DNA from 4 places in the Desulfobaculum sp. genome. Region 4 is predicted to be linked to each of the others. Evidence: predicted binding sites of a transcription regulator. Region 4 holds the regulator's gene; each other region holds the start of a gene.
What was found. The regulator sigma-54, encoded in region 4, starts transcription at its own class of promoters, with help from an activator protein. The targets are predictions, from matches to a motif close to CTGGCACGGNNNNTGCTT.
Positions count from the first base shown of each region.

Region 1 (3,808 bases), on a different contig from region 4:
CAGCTGGTTCCGGGCGGGCTGTCGATAATGCGCACGTCCGCCTCGGGCGAGTCCTTTTTGACGGCCTGAATGAGCGGCGGAGCCATGGCTTCGCCGATGCGGAGTTCACCGCCGGTGACGATGAGCCCCTTGGCGCCGGAAACCGTGGCCGGGCCTTGCCTGACGATGCCGATTTCGCGCTCGCCCTCGGTGATGGCGTTTGCTGGGCATGCAAGGTTGCACAGGCCGCATCCGTGACAGAGTTCGGGAAAGACCATGACCGACCCGCCCATCATGATGAGCGCCTTAAAGCGGCAGAGGTCTACGCACTTGCGGCACTCCTCGCCGAGGCAGGCGTCCTCGTCCACGACGGGGACGGGCACGCTCTCGGTGCGGGTTTCGGTCCAATCCGGCTTGAGGAAAAGGTGCAGGTTGGGCTCCTCCACGTCGCAATCCAGCGCCGTGACATGGGTGCCCCGCGAGGCAAGCCATGCGGCGAGGTTTGCGGAGACCGTGGTTTTGCCCGTGCCGCCCTTTCCGCTGGCAACGGCTATATTCAGCATCGTGGTATCCATTCTCCCCGGCCTACCAGTGGCCTTCCTTGTCGGCGGCGTCGGCTGCGCTCAGCTTGCCGGACTTGAAGGCGTCCAGCGCTTCCTGCACGGTGCCCGCCGCGCCAAGGTAAATGTCAATCTTGCCCTTGTTCAGTGCAGTGAAGGCCTTGGGGCCAACGTGGCCGGTGATGACGGCCTGTGCGCCCGTGCGGGCCACATTCTGCGCGGCCTGAATGCCCGCGCCCTGCGCCAGGGTAAGGTTTTGCGTGTTGTCTGCGTAGTCGATGTCGCCGCTTTCGGTATCCACAAGGACGAATCCGGCGGCGCGGCCGAAGCGGGGGTCGATGGAGCTGTCCAGAGTCTGGCCCTGACTGGTGATGGCGATTTTCATCTATGCGCCTCCCTTTTTCGGAGTATTTCCCGTGCCTCGTCCGTGACCCATGCCGTGCCCCTGTCCGCAGCCCTGACGGCGTTCGCGGCAACCGGGAGCGATAAGGTCGCTCTCCATGCGGCCTCTGCCGCAGCGTCTGCCGCCGCATCCGGGCATGGCGAGATGTTCGAGACTATCGTCCAGCACGGCGCTGAGCACGTCTTCAATGGTGCCCCGCACCCATGGGCGAACGTCCAGCCCGGCCTGAAGCAGCATCCGGCGCGTACAGCCGGTAACGCCACCACAGACGAGGGAGTCCACCTTATAGGAGGTGAGGGCGCTTACAAGGCGCGCGGTATCGTTCTGGGCGATGTCGAAGCCCCCGGCGGGGGTCGCCGTGCCGTCCTCTACGCGGTAGAGGCGGAAGCTCGTTGTGTTTTCGAGCAGAGAGGCCAGCCGGTCTTCGAAGCATGCCAAACAGAGGTTCATGCGTGGTCCTCGGCAACGGGATTGTGGGCGTGGCGAAATGCCATGGCCCGTGTTCGGGAGGGGATGAGCATAGATGGTGCCAAAATGTGCTTTTGGTTGAAAAGTGTTGAAATTCAGCATGTTGCGCTTTGTACGCTGTGCCCCGTAATCGTAAAACAGGCGAAAAAAAAGCCCGCGCTAAGGCGGGCAGGGCTTAAAATTCGCCCATATCCTGACAGCGGCGTATCATGCGCCGGAGTGTGTCCTTGGAGATTTCCAGCTCGCGGCAGGTCTTCATACGTTTGCCGCCGTTACGGGCCAGCGCGCGGGCCACGGCGCGGCATTTGATGCGCTCCAGCGACATGGGCTGGTCGTCACCGGCTGCGATGGGCGCGGCGTCCTCTTCGGGCTGGAGGTGCTCGGGCAGATGCTCCACCTGCACAAAGCCGGAGGGGCAGAGGATGAACGCGAATTCAAGGACGTTTTCCAGCTCGCGCACGTTGCCGGGGAAGGGGTGGCGCATAAGGATGGACAGCACGTCCTCGGACACGCCTTCCACGTCCTTGCCCTGCAGGGCGTTGAGCTTGCGCACAAAGTAGTCCACCAGCAGGGGGATGTCCTCGCGGCGCTCGCGCAGGGCGGGCAGGTGCATCTGCGCGACGTTCAGGCGGTAATAGAGGTCTTGGCGGAAGGTGCCTTCATCCACGAGGGCCTGCAGGTCGCGGTTGGTGGCGGCGATGACGCGGACATCGGCCTTTACGGGCGTTTCGGACCCCAGCGGTTCAAAGACTTTTTCCTGCAAAACGCGCAGGAGCTTCACTTGCAGGTTCTGCGGCATATCGCCGATTTCGTCGAGGAACAGCGTGCCGCCGCGCGCGGTTTGAAAGCGTCCGGCCTTGTCGCGTTTGGCGTCGGTGAAGGCTCCGGCCTTGTAGCCGAACAGCTCGGACTCCAGCAGGGTATCCGGCAAGGCGCCGCAGTTGACGGCGACAAAGGGCCCGTCTTTGCGGCTGCTCAGGTTGTGGATGGCGCGGGCGAACAGCTCCTTGCCGGTGCCGGATTCGCCAAGCAACAGCACCGTGGCCTGACTTTTGGCGATGTGGGGCAATATGCGGAAGGTGCGCGACAGGGCCTCGGATTTGCCCACGATGTCCTCAAAGGTGTAGGACTCCTGCATTTCCTTGCGGATGAGGTGGATGTCCGTGAGGTCGCGGAAGGTCTCTACGCCGCCTACGACGTTGCCGTCGCAGTCGTACAGGGGCGAGGCGGAGATGGAAATGGGCACCTTCTCCCCGTCCGGGCGGACGATGAAGATGGACTTGTTGGAGATGGAGCCGGTTTCGCGCAGGCAGGTGCGCAGGGCGCAGTCGCCGTCGCAGATGCTGGAGTGGAAGACCTCCCAGCATTTTTGGCCGATGGCTTCCTCCGCGGGCACGCCCGTGATGCGCGAGGCCGCCTGATTAAAGGACGTGATGGTCCAGTCCAAATCCACGGTGAACACACCGTCGGCAATGGAATTGAGGATGGCTTCTCCGGGGAGATTGTCCGGGAACGGCATTGGCTCCTGTCTCCTTACGTAGCCCGCTTGCCCACAGGGGGGAGAAGCGGACAAGGAGCATGCGCCGCGCGGCGCATGCTCCTTGATGATGTCGTCTTTGGCGCGGCGTTGTGCGCGGGGGACGGCGCAGCGGTGCTGGCCGTGCGGCGCGCTATTCGGCCTGCTTCTTTTCCTTCACCTTCTGGCGCAGCCATGCGTACCAGCCGTCGAGGCCTTCGCAGGTCTTGCAGGAGACGGGGTAGATGCTGATGTCCTTGTTCAGGCCGGTGGCGAAGCGGCGGGCCTTTTCCATGTCAAAGTCCACGTAGGGCAGCAGGTCGATCTTGTTCAGGACCATGACGGCGGATTCGGCAAAGAGCAGTGGGTACTTCTCCGGCTTGTCGTCGCCTTCGGTCACGGACAGCAGGGCGACCTTGAAGTCTTCGCCCACTTCAAATTCGGCAGGGCACACAAGGTTGCCCACGTTTTCCACGAACAGGATGTCCAGCCCCTCAAGGTCGATGGACTCAAGGGCTTCCAGAATCATGGAGCCGTCGAGGTGGCATGCGCCGTCGGTGTTGATCTGCACGGCCTGCGCGCCAGTGGCGGCAACGCGCTTGGCGTCGTTGTCCGTGAGGATGTCGCCCTCGATGACGGCCATTTTGAACTCGTTGCGCAGGTCTTCCAGCGTACGCTCCAGCGTGGAGGTCTTGCCGGACCCGGGGGAGCTGATGAGGTTCAGCACCAGCACCTTGTTCTGCGCAAATCTCTTTCGCAACTGGGCGGAGATGCGGTCGTTTGCCTCAAGGATGTTTCGTACAACTGGGATTTCCATGTCCTGTCTCCTTGGAATCATGTTGCGGGTCCGCCTGTGGCGGAGTGGGCCTTATTCGGCCTCCA
Region 1 is NZ_JBUDSW010000048.1:3,245-7,052, forward strand. It holds gene ACY69P_RS04790 (ATP-binding protein) at 1-554, opposite strand, end outside; gene ACY69P_RS04795 (NifB/NifX family molybdenum-iron cluster-binding protein) at 565-924, opposite strand; gene ACY69P_RS04800 (NifB/NifX family molybdenum-iron cluster-binding protein) at 925-1,392, opposite strand; gene ACY69P_RS04805 (sigma-54 interaction domain-containing protein) at 1,586-2,929, opposite strand; gene hypB (hydrogenase nickel incorporation protein HypB) at 3,081-3,743, opposite strand; gene ACY69P_RS04815 (hydrogenase maturation nickel metallochaperone HypA/HybF) at 3,795-3,808, opposite strand, start outside.
Region 1: a site for sigma-54 is predicted at 1,458-1,475, ahead of ACY69P_RS04800 (NifB/NifX family molybdenum-iron cluster-binding protein). Genes of this name have one in related genera too.

Region 2 (3,808 bases), on a different contig from region 4:
GGCAGTGGCCCCCCTGCAAGAGAAGCGCGCCGCCGTGGCTCGCTTTGACGTTGACGTTGTCCGGAAAGAAAACACGGTCCGGTTGGTAGTCCGGGCGCACGTGTCCTGCGTGTCAGTAACCTTCCCCCCTTGGGTTGTCCGTTTCCGGATGTGCATTCCATTCAAAGGGGTAACCGCATGGAGTTCTACCGCACGAGCTTTTGCATTGTTTTTGAAGACGGCTTTTGGGTCGGGTACGCGGAGATACGGCATCAGGACACCTTCCGCGTGGCGCGCCGTGTGTTTGGCGCGGAGCCGACCGGGCCGGAGATAGCCGCCTTTGCCACTGGTTCGCAGTACCAGCGGCTGGCTTTTTCGCGCCCATTTGCGGCGCAGGAGCGGACGCGCCGGGCGGCAAACCCAAAGCGCCAGCACCGCGAGATAGCGCGCGAGCGCAAGGCCGCCCACGGCGTGAGCAAGGCGCGTGATGCCGCCAAGGAGCAGTATCTGGAAGACAAACAGATGCGCAGGAAAGCAGCGCGGGAACGTCGCGACGCCCTGCGCGAGCGTCGTTTTGCCGAGCGGCAGGAGAAGCGGCGGCAAAAGCGCCGGGGGCATTAGCGCCGCAGTACGGGGCGCATGACGAAATGGCGCGCAGTCGCCGGTGGATGTGTCATCGCAGCGTATTACGTCGCCGCGCGCCCCTGCCCGACAAGGAGCATCAGGTCGTCAATGTTTGGCTGTCCGCAGGCGGCGGGCTGGTAGTCGAGGAATTGCTTGAGGATAATTTCCCCGCAGCCGGGCGAAAAGTAAAAGACGCTGTACGGGCGGTCGTCCTCGTTGAGGGCATTCATTTGCATATCGGCCGCTGCCGTGTTTTGATTCACGGCGTGGATGAACTTGTCCTGAAGCCGGGCGGTTTCTCCGGCCGCGACATCCTGCATGCTGAGCGTTATGCGGTACCAGTCCATGGCTCCTCCTTGGTGCGGGGCGTGGACGGACAACGGATGAATTTTGATGTATCACCGAATAGGCTACATCAGATTGAGGAAAAACGGCAAACCACAAGCGGTTTGCCATCCCCAAAAAAGCTCTCGTAAGGAGACGTGAAATGAGTAAGACCACAGCGAATTTGGAAGCGGCGTTTGCCGGTGAGTCTCAGGCCAACCGCAAGTACCTTGCCTTTGCCGAGAAGGCCGATAAGGAAGGGCTGGCGCAGGTTGCCAAGTTGTTCCGCGCAGCCGCCGCTGCGGAGACGGTGCACGCGCATGCGCACCTGCGTCTGCTCAAGGGCGTCGGTTCCACCAAGGAGAACCTGATGACCGCCATCGCTGGCGAGACGCATGAATTCAAGGAAATGTACCCGGCCATGATTGAGGACGCCAAGGCCGAGGGCGAGCGCGCGGTAGAGCGATACTTTGGCTTTGCCAACGCCGTTGAGGAAGTGCACGCCTGCCTGTACGAAAAGGCGCTGAATGACCCCGAAGGTCTGCCCGCCACGGAATACTACGTCTGTAGCGTGTGCGGCCACGTGCACGAAGGCAAGCCCACGGAGAAGTGTCCTGTCTGCAATGCCAAGCCCGAGGCCTATTTCCTCGTGGACTAACGGCGCGAAAAAGCCAAGACGGCGCGGCTTGTGGCATTGACACCGGCCGCGCCTGTGCGCGCCGGGCTGCCCTGCCGGGCGGCTGCGGCGCGCATGATACGATAGACCGTCCCCGGCCTCGCCGTGGGCGGTCTTTTTTTATGGCACGGGGCCAGTGGATTCGCGGGCTGTGGGTTAGCGTCTGCCGCCGCCCATGCCGCGTCCGCCGCCACCGCCCATGCCGCGGCCACAACCGCCACGGCCACCTCGGCCGCCGCCCATGCCCCGGCCCATGCCGCAACCTGCGCCGCGTCCTACGCCTTGGCCCATGCCTTGACCGCGGCCCTGTCCGGGCTGGGGCGTGCTGGGTGCGGTCTGGCCGGATTCGGCCTGTGCGAGGGCGTCGCTGCATGTGGCGGCGTTCACCGTGATGATGCGCAGGCCCGCCTGCGTCAGCGCGGCTTCGGCCTTGGGGCCAACGCGGCCGGTGATAACGGCCTGTACGCCAGCGTCCACAACGGTCTGCGCGGCCTGAATGCCTGCGCCCTGCGGCTGTGTGGCGGCGGTGTTGTCAATGGCTGCGGTCTGGCCGGTTTCCGTGTCGTGGATGAGAAAGACCGGGGCGCGGCCAAAGCGCGGGTCCAGTGCGCTGGTGAGTTCCGGGCCGGTACTGCTGATTGCATACTTCATGAGGAAAGACCTCCTGTTTTATGTGTTGCTCTGTTGCTTTGAAGTGAGCAAAGGCTGTGCCGGATGTGGAAAGTCAAGAAAGACAGGTGGTTGTGATTTTGTCCGGTTTTAAAAAGGCGCAGGTTTCGCCTGTTCTTGTGCGGGGGAGGGCGCAATATGCGCCCAGACGAAAAAGCCCCCGCGCGGGTGCACGGGGGCTGGACGTGCCGGAAAGGGGCAGGGTGGGCGTTTACCAGACGCTTCGGACTTTGACGCCGCGCTGCTGCATCACGTCCTTGCACTGGCGGATGGAGTATTCGCCGTAGTGGACAATGGAGGCGATGAGCGCCGCGGAGGCGTGGCCTTCGGTGATGGCGTCGGCCATATGTTCGGGCGTGCCAGCACCGCCGGAGGCGATGACCGGGATGTGCACGGCGTCGGCGATGGTGCGGGTCAGGTTCAGCTCATAGCCGTCCTTGGTGCCGTCCGCGTCGATGGAGTTGACGCAGAGTTCGCCTGCGCCAAGGGCTTCGGCGCGCTTCGCCCATGCGATGGCGTCCATGCCCATGTGCTTGCGGCCACCGTGGATGACGATTTCATAGCCAGAGGGAATCGCCTCGGACACGGGAACGCGCAGGACGTCCATGCCCACCACGATGCACTGCGAGCCAAAGGCCGCCGCGCCTTCGGAGATGATGTCCGGGTTCTTTACGGCGGCGGAGTTGACGGAAATCTTCTCCGCACCGGCGAGGAGCACGTCGCGCATATCGCTGACGGTGGAGATGCCGCCGCCAACGGAGAAGGGGATGAAGATTTCCTGCGCCACGGCTTCCACAACCTTGAGCATAATGCCGCGGCGCTCGTGCGAGGCCGTGATGTCGTAGAAGACCAGCTCGTCCGCGCCTTCCTCATAGTAGGTGCGCGCGGTGTCCACCGGGTCGCCGATGTCGATGTTGTCCTTGAACTTGATGCCCTTGGTCAGCCTGCCGTCGCGGACATCAAGGCACGGGATGATGCGCTTACTCAGCATTTTTGACCTCCAGGCAGTAGTCGTGGAAATTCTTGAGCAGGGCGAGGCCGGGCCTGCCGCTCTTTTCGGGATGGAACTGCACGGCCCACAGGCCTTCGCGCCCGTGCATGGCGCAGAATTCGTGCCCGTAGGTGGTGGTGGCCAGAACATACTGTGCGTCCGCGTCCGGGTAGTAGCTGTGCACGTAGTAGAACTCCGCACCCGGCTCAATGCCCCGGAACAGGCGCTCGTCGGGATTCTTCGGCGTGACGGCGTTCCAGCCCATATGCGGGATGCGCACGGGGGTGCCGTCCTCTTCGGTCATGTCGCCGTCAAAGCGGCGGCAGATGCCGGGGATGATGCCGAGGGTGGTGGTGTTGTTCTCCTCCGACGAGTCGAGCATAATTTGGCAGCCCACGCAGATGCCAAGGAGGGGCTTGCCGCTGTCGATAAGCGAGGAGAGAACGGAGTCCAGACCGGTGGAGGTCAGTTCATTCATGGCCTGACCTGCCGCCCCCACACCGGGAAAGATGACGCCGTCTGCACTGCGCAGAACGTCCGCATTG
Region 2 is NZ_JBUDSW010000064.1:6,024-9,831, forward strand. It holds gene ACY69P_RS06040 (YjdF family protein) at 178-600, shown strand; gene ACY69P_RS06045 (hypothetical protein) at 666-950, opposite strand; gene ACY69P_RS06050 (rubrerythrin family protein) at 1,091-1,585, shown strand; gene ACY69P_RS06055 (NifB/NifX family molybdenum-iron cluster-binding protein) at 1,760-2,254, opposite strand; gene hisF (imidazole glycerol phosphate synthase subunit HisF) at 2,484-3,263, opposite strand; gene hisH (imidazole glycerol phosphate synthase subunit HisH) at 3,253-3,808, opposite strand, start outside.
Region 2: a site for sigma-54 is predicted at 2,300-2,317, ahead of ACY69P_RS06055 (NifB/NifX family molybdenum-iron cluster-binding protein). Genes of this name have one in related genera too.

Region 3 (3,808 bases), on a different contig from region 4:
GGCCGTGGAGCGAAATTTCTTAAACTGCTGCAAATGGCGCGTGGCATCCAGCCCCACAACGAGGTACGGCACGCCAACACCGGTGGTGCCCATGCCGGAATCCATCTCGCACAGCTGGCCAAGGCCACGGCGCGAGCGCAGGGCCGCCACGAAAATATTGCGTTTGTCCCCGGAGTAGAAGGCCTGCCACTCGCCGGTGGATTGCAGCACATCCCACCCGTGGCCGGGAATCTCCGGATAATTGAGCCCCTCCGCGCCAACGGACAGCAGCATGCGTCCATTTTGGGCGTACAGGGACAGGAATTCCACCTCGCTCTGATTCACGAGGTCCGAGAGCATCTCCACCACCTGCGGCTTGATGCTGGGCAGGGGCTGTTGCTGCTGCATCATGCCGCGCATGCCGTGCCGCCTGTGCCCGCGCATTTCGCGCATGAGGCTTGTCTCGATCCCACGCAGGATTACGCGGGAGGACAAAAACATGTGTTCGTTGATGGTTTCGCGCTGCTGGCGAAGATTGTGCCACGTGACGTAGCTGATGCCGAGACCAAGCACCACAAGGGCGATGGCGGCGACGAGGAGGGGATTCGAATCCTTGTTTGACCGGAGACCAAGTTCCATTGGGTCATCCTGTAATAACAACCCCGGGGCCAGTCTGTACCGACCCCGGGGGCGCTATGAGGAGGGGCTGTAATGTTGTCCTCCGCCACGTGGCGAAGGTTCGGGGCTAGTCGAGAGCGGGGCAGTTGCCGTAGTAGCCGCCACCGCCACCACCGCGGTGGTAGCCGCCGTGGCCGTAGCCGCGGCCCATGGGCATACGGATGCCGGTTTCGTTACCCATCTGCTGGCGGAACTTCACGCGCTTTTCAAAAAGCTGGCTGCGCAGATTGGCGATGTCCTTGGTCACGGCGTCGATGCGGCTCTGGTCGGCATTGGGGCTGGCCAGCAGAGCTTCCAGCTCGGCGCGCTTGGCGTACATCTGCTCGCGCAGGGGCTTGGTGTCCTGATAGAACTGCTGCGCGATGGCGTCGGCCTTCTGCTGCTGTTCGGGGCTCAGTGCCTGATAGCCCTGGCCGCAGTATCCCTGTCCCCAGCCGTGGCCGCCCATCTGGCCGCGCATCTGTCCGTGATGCGGTCCGGCGTATGCCACAGCGGCGAGGGTCAAAACCGCTACCGCGACAAATGCTGCGATGGTGGTGTTCTTCTTCGTCATAGCTTGTGCTCCTTGTTTGGGGCTTTTGCGTTTTCTTAGGCTACAGCACGAGGCGTGCCAAAACCTAAAACGCAATCTTTTCAAGCTGTTACGAGAAAAGCATTCACCCGCCGCCCTACCGTTGTGCAAGTGGATTGCACCACATCAGTGCACTTTGTGCAAGCGTGTGCACTTGTGCAATCTCTGCCGCCGGTATGTGCACATTCTGCAACTGCCCTACGGCCCCGCCGCCACGGCCGCGCCCAAAACCCCTGCCGGGCGCGGCATTGTGGTCAACTTAAGCGGCGCCGTCTTCGGCTTTCGGAAGGCGGATGCACTGCACAAATCCCAGCGAAACCGCCGCCAAAACCGCCCCGCTAAAGAACACCCACGAGGGGTGCAGCAGCCACACCGCCCCGGCGCAAAACGGAATAACCACCGCCGCCACATGGTTGATGGTAAAGCCCACAGCCATGCTGGGCGCAATGTCCTCGCGGTCCGCAATTTTCTGAAAGTAGGTCCTGATGGCGATGGAGCAGTTGAACACCACGTGGTCCAGAATATAGAGGATGGCGACCACCATTTTGCTTTCCACCACGCCGTAGGCGGCAAAAACCACAATAAGCGTCGCGTACTCCACACTCAGCACGGCGCGCTCGCCAAAGCGGTTGATGGCGCGGCCAATGCGCGGCGAGACAAACCAGTTCACCACGTTGTTGAAGATGAACAGCGCCGTCACTTCCTGCACGGTAAACCCAAGGCGCTCCACCATCAGGAACACGGAGAAGGCCACAAAAATCTGCCGCCGCGCTCCGGCGAAAAAGGTCAGCAGGTAATACAGCCAGTACTTTTTGCGCAGGAGCATGCCCTTGCGCTGCGGGCGCGCCTCCACGTCGGCAATGGGGACAAAGAGCGCCCCAAGGCCTGCCACCACAACCACCAAGCCCACTCCGGCAAAGAGCATGGGGTAGTCCCACACCTCGGCCAAAACAAAAATCGCCCCGCCCACGGCAAGGTTGCCCACCGAGGTCAACCCCTTGAGCCGCCCGGACACCAGCGGCGCGGTGGCAAGGTCATAATGCTGCAACGTCAGGGACTGATTCACCGTTTCAAAGTAGTGAAAGCCAAAGGACATGATGAGCGTGGTAGCCACCAATCCCCACGTGGTGGGGAAAAAGCCCGTCAGCGCCACCCCAAGGCCCACCACGGCTATGGAAAATGCCGCAAGCCGCCGCTCCGTAATAAACAGCAGCAGATACACCACCAGAAAGGCCAAAAATCCCGGAACCTCCCGAATGGACTGGATAATGCCCATTTCCAGACCATCAACACCCACCACATCAACGGCGAAGTTGTTGACCAGCGTCCGCCAGCCCTGCAAGCCCACCGCACCTGCAAGGGTGAGTATCATCAGGAATATGTACAGACGACGGGCAGAAGGAGACATGTTCATGCAAAGCACCTCATCATGCAGGGGGAAGAACGCACATTTCTCTCCCAAAGCACTATTTTTTTCCACCGGATTCGTGTAGTGTTCCAACCAGTTGAACACCCCTCCGGATTTTTTTCATTCCGCTCCAATTTTTTCCCTAAAGAAATTTTCCGTAACGGCCGATCACATATGTGACAAAGAGGCAGACTCTACCCCTTTTGTCACCGTGATTCACCGTAGGCCGCCGGGAGCGGGCACATGGCACAGATTATCGACATCACCCCAAGGGCGAGAGACGTCCATCCAGTGCTGATGCTCATCACATCGCACCGCATGGATTGCTTTGTCCTGTGCCTCAAGTGCCTAGAGCTGTACACCGACCTCTCCCGCTTCAAGAAGATTTATATCCTCGCCAACGATGTTTCGGACGAGCACTCCCTGCTCATCAAGTCCTTTCAGCAGCGCCACCCCGGCGTCATTGACGTGTACACCACGCCGCGGGGCTACGTGCCGGCCGTGGTCGCTATGCAAAACATCATCATGGCCCGCCACATCGACGACGTCATCATCAAGATGTACGAGGACGTCTTTGTCACGCCCCGCTGGCTGGAACGGCTCATCGCCGCGTACAAGATGCACAAGAACCACCCCCGCGTGGTGCTGGCCTCCACCGTGGCGCCCGTGAGCGTGACCGGGCGGCAAGTGATGGACCGCGCCCTGCGCGCCCACTACCAGCGCGAGCGCTCGCGCCTGCCGGGCCCCAGCGTGGCGCACAACGCCATCCTGCACCGCTTTCTGTGGGAAAAGGTACTCTTTGACGGCTTTGAGGAAAAGTTCCTGAACCTGAAGCGCCCAGAATTCTCCTACGTCCCGCGGCTGTCCACGGAATGCGTCATCTACGACCGGCGGCTGATGGACCTCATTCTGCCCATGCCGCTCAAAACCGTGCAGGGCAACCACCGCGTGGAGGAATACATCATCAACAGCGCGCTGGCTTCGCAAAAGCTCCAAGCCGCCGTCATCACCAACGCCGTGGTGCACCACTTCAGCCACATGGAATCCGAAGCCTACCTGCGCAGGCACATCAGCATGGATGACATCTGGTGGCACATGACATTTCTGGATGAAAACCCGGCCTACAAGGACAGCAACGACCTGTCCCCAAGGCTGCCGGGAACGCGCAACCT
Region 3 is NZ_JBUDSW010000018.1:6,813-10,620, reverse strand. It holds gene ACY69P_RS02165 (two-component system sensor histidine kinase NtrB) at 1-618, opposite strand, end outside; gene ACY69P_RS02160 (periplasmic heavy metal sensor) at 725-1,210, opposite strand; gene ACY69P_RS02155 (MFS transporter) at 1,488-2,642, opposite strand; gene ACY69P_RS02150 (glycosyltransferase family 2 protein) at 2,880-3,808, shown strand, end outside.
Region 3: a site for sigma-54 is predicted at 1,254-1,271, ahead of ACY69P_RS02160 (periplasmic heavy metal sensor). Genes of this name have one in related genera too.

Region 4 (3,808 bases):
ATATGCAAATCTGGTCCGACAAGATGACGGTGCACCTCACCCCGTCCAATACGCCGGATACCCCCGGAACCATCCGGAAAATTGTCGCCACCGGCAACGTGCGCCTGAGGCGCGAGGGCAAGACCGGCACCTGCCGCAAGGCCGTGTACACCGCCGAGGAAGGCCTGTTGACCCTCACCGGCAAGCCCGTGCTCAAGGATGGCGAAAATAGCATCGCCGGCAAGATTATCCGCCTGTGGCTCAAGGATAACCGTAGCGAAGTGGAAAGCGGCGACGCACCTGTGGAAGCCATCTTCTTCACCCCGGCTGACGGGGGCGGCAAGTAGCATGAGTGTCCTTTCAGCCAATGATCTGTGCAAGATCTATGGGCAGCGCAAGGTTGTGCAGGATATCGCCGTCAATGTGGCGCAGGGCGAGGTTGTTGGTCTGCTTGGCCCTAACGGCGCGGGCAAGACCACCACGTTCTACATGCTGGCGGGCATCATCAAGCCCAACGGCGGCGCGGTGCACCTTGACGACGAGGCCATCACCATGCTGCCCCTGCACGAGCGCGCCCGCCTCGGCATGAGCTACCTGCCGCAGGAAAGCTCCATCTTCAAAAAGCTGTCCGTGCGGCAGAATCTGGAGATTATTCTGGAGCAGAGCGGGCTGGACAGCGCAGAGCAGAAGCGGCGCGCGGACCAGCTGCTGGACGAGCTTGGCATCACGCGCCTTGCGGACCAGAAGGCCATGCACCTCTCCGGCGGTGAGCGCAGGCGGCTCGAGATCGCCCGCGCGCTTATTCTGAATCCGAAATTCATGCTGCTGGATGAGCCTTTTGCGGGGATTGACCCCATCGCCGTGGATGACATACAAGGAATTGTACGCGGGCTGAAGGAGAAGGGCATTGGCGTGCTCATTTCCGACCATAACGTCCGCGAAACCCTGCGTATTTGCGACAGGGCCTACCTTGTCTACGAAGGCCGCATCATCCTGAGCGGCACTCCGGAAGAAATTTGTGCCGATCCTAAGGCTCGCCGGGTCTACCTTGGCGAGACGTTCTGCCTGTAACCTTCCGGAAATTCTATATAAATCCCTATATTCAAGAACCTTGCCAGTCTTGGTTGCAAGCTTGTTGTGAATGTGGCATGGTGCTTGTGCGGTCGGTAACGAAGTCCGCACAAGCACCATTTTTTTTAGATGCCGTAGGCACTGTCGCACTTCCGCCCCCTTTGACGGGGCAGCCTGATACGGAATCTGCAACGCCAACATTTCGCAAGAAGACATAAGCCAACATGGCACTTGAACTACGACAACAACTCAAGCTCTCTCAGCAACTGGTCATGACACCGCAGTTGCAGCAGGCCATCAAGCTGCTGCAGCTCTCCCGCGTGGAGTTGGTGGACATGGTCCAGCAGGAACTCCTCGAGAATCCCCTTCTGGAGGAGGCCGCCGTCGAGCCGTCGCAGGAGAAGGCCGAGGCCGAGCAGGACGCCCGGTCGGCAGAAGCCGTAGACAACGGCGAAGCCATGGCCGATGGCGTTGGCGATCAGGACGCGATGCAGGGCGCGGATTGGGAAAACTACCTCGGGGAGTTCTCTTCCACGGGGCGGCAGTCCTCGGCGCGTGAAGCGGAAATCCCGGAGGAGGGCTTGTCCTTTGAGGCCCGCCTTTCGTCCAAGCCATCGCTGGAAGGGCATCTGGAATGGCAGATCCGCCTCTCGGACATGACGCCGGAGCAGGTGAACATCGCAGAGGTCATCCTCGGCAACCTTGGCTCGCAGGGCTACCTGCAAAGCACCGTTGAGGAAATCGCCGAGGAAGCCAAGTGCTCCGTAGACGCCGTGGAGGAAACGCTGCACCGCGTCCAGCGCATGGACCCCGTGGGCGTTGCCGCCCGCGACCCGCGCGAGTGTCTGCTTGTGCAGCTGGAGGTCAACGGCTACGACGACCCCATCCTGCACTCCCTCGTCAGCGACCACCTGGAGGACCTTGAAAAGCGCCGCTACAAGCCGCTGGCGCGCAAGTTCCGCCTCACCCTTGAAGGCCTCAAGGAATACCTCGACTTTCTGCAAACCCTCGACCCCATGCCCGGTGCTGCCTTTGGCAGTGGCGAGGCGCAGTACGTCAGCCCGGATGTGCACGTCTACAAGTACGAGGATGACTTCGTCATCGTACTCAATGACGACGGTTTGCCGCAGCTGACGGTCAATGATTTCTATCTTGATTCCGTGAAGGATGGGCGCGGCGCGCCGGAGAAGGAATACCTGCACGAGCGCCTGCGTTCCGCCCAGTGGCTGATGAAAAGCCTGTACCAGCGCCAGCGGACCCTCTATAAGGTTATGGAGAGTCTTGTGCGCTTTCAGCGTGGGTTCTTTGAGCATGGCGTGACCCGTCTGAAGCCCCTTATCCTCAAGGATGTGGCCGATGACATCGAGATGCACGAATCCACCATCAGCCGCATTACCACCAGCAAGTATGTGTCCACGCCCCATGGCGTGTTCGAGTTGAAATTTTTCTTCAACAGCGCCCTCGGTATGGACGACGGATCGCAGGTCGGCTCCGAGAGCGTGAAGGCACACATCAAGGAACTCATCGGAAAGGAAGATACCAAAAAGCCTCTTTCGGACGAGAAAATCGCCGAGATCCTCAAAGGGCGGCTTCAGGTCAACATCGCACGGCGAACTGTTGCCAAATATCGCAGCTCCCTCGGCATACCGTCCTCCTCCAAACGCAAGCAGGTCTTTTAGGAGGGGCGGAGCGGCGACAACACCCTTTATTTTCAGGCTGAATGCAAGTACACTTTCCTCTATGGTGAGTATTCGATCCAACCCCAGCAGTTAAGGAGGATCGTCGATGAACATCAGCTTGACCTTTAAGAATTTCGAGCCTTCGGACCATCTCAAGCAGTATGCCCGCAAGCGCTTTGAAAAGCTGATCAAGTACGCCGATACCGGCAATGCCGAGTTGCAGATCAACCTGAGTGTGGAGAAGTTTCGCCACATCGCGGAGGTCTCGCTTGCCGGGGACAATATGAACATGTCCGCCGTTGAGGAATCGGAAGACATGTACTCCTCCATCGACCTTGTGCTGGACAAGATGTCCGCACAGGTCCGCAAGATGCGTGAAAAGGACAAGGACCGCCGCCGCGCGCGCGATACCGTGCGCCAGGAGGACGTCGCCGCCCTTGGCGGATTCGACGCCGAGGACATGGACGCCGCATCCGGCCCTGTCATCGTGCAGGCCGATACCTACACGCCCAAGCCCATGATGGCCGACGAGGCCGCCATGCAGCTGGACACCTTCAAGTATGATTTCCTCGTGTTCCGCAACGCTGAAACCGAACGGGTCAATGTCATCTACCGCCGCAAGACCGGCGAGTACGGCCTCATTGATCCCGGGATGTACGAATGAAGCTCGGAGATTTTGTCGATAGCGATTTGATATTCCCTGAACTTTCGGCCAGAACCAAGTCTTCGGTTCTGGCCGAACTTGTGGCCGGGGCTGCGCAGCATGTGCAGGGCATTGACCCTGAACAGGCCAAGGACGTCCTGCTGGAACGGGAATCCCTCGGCACCACTGGAATCGGCGACGGCATCGCCATCCCCCACGGCAAGCTGGAGGGGCTGGACGACATCGTCGTCGTTGCCGCCAGAAGCCGCGAGGGCGTTGACTTTGATGCGCTGGATTTTAAGCCCTGCCACATCTTCTTCCTTGTGCTTGCGCCGGAAAAGGTGGCCGGGATGCACCTGCGCATCCTTGCCCACATCTCCCGTACCCTCAAGGATGAGAAGTTCCGCACGGCCTTCTTGGAGGCTGGCGATAAGGA
Region 4 is NZ_JBUDSW010000070.1:4,918-8,725, reverse strand. It holds gene ACY69P_RS06495 (LptA/OstA family protein) at 1-326, shown strand, start outside; gene lptB (LPS export ABC transporter ATP-binding protein) at 328-1,050, shown strand; gene rpoN (RNA polymerase factor sigma-54) at 1,275-2,729, shown strand; gene hpf (ribosome hibernation-promoting factor, HPF/YfiA family) at 2,836-3,393, shown strand; gene ACY69P_RS06475 (PTS sugar transporter subunit IIA) at 3,390-3,808, shown strand, end outside.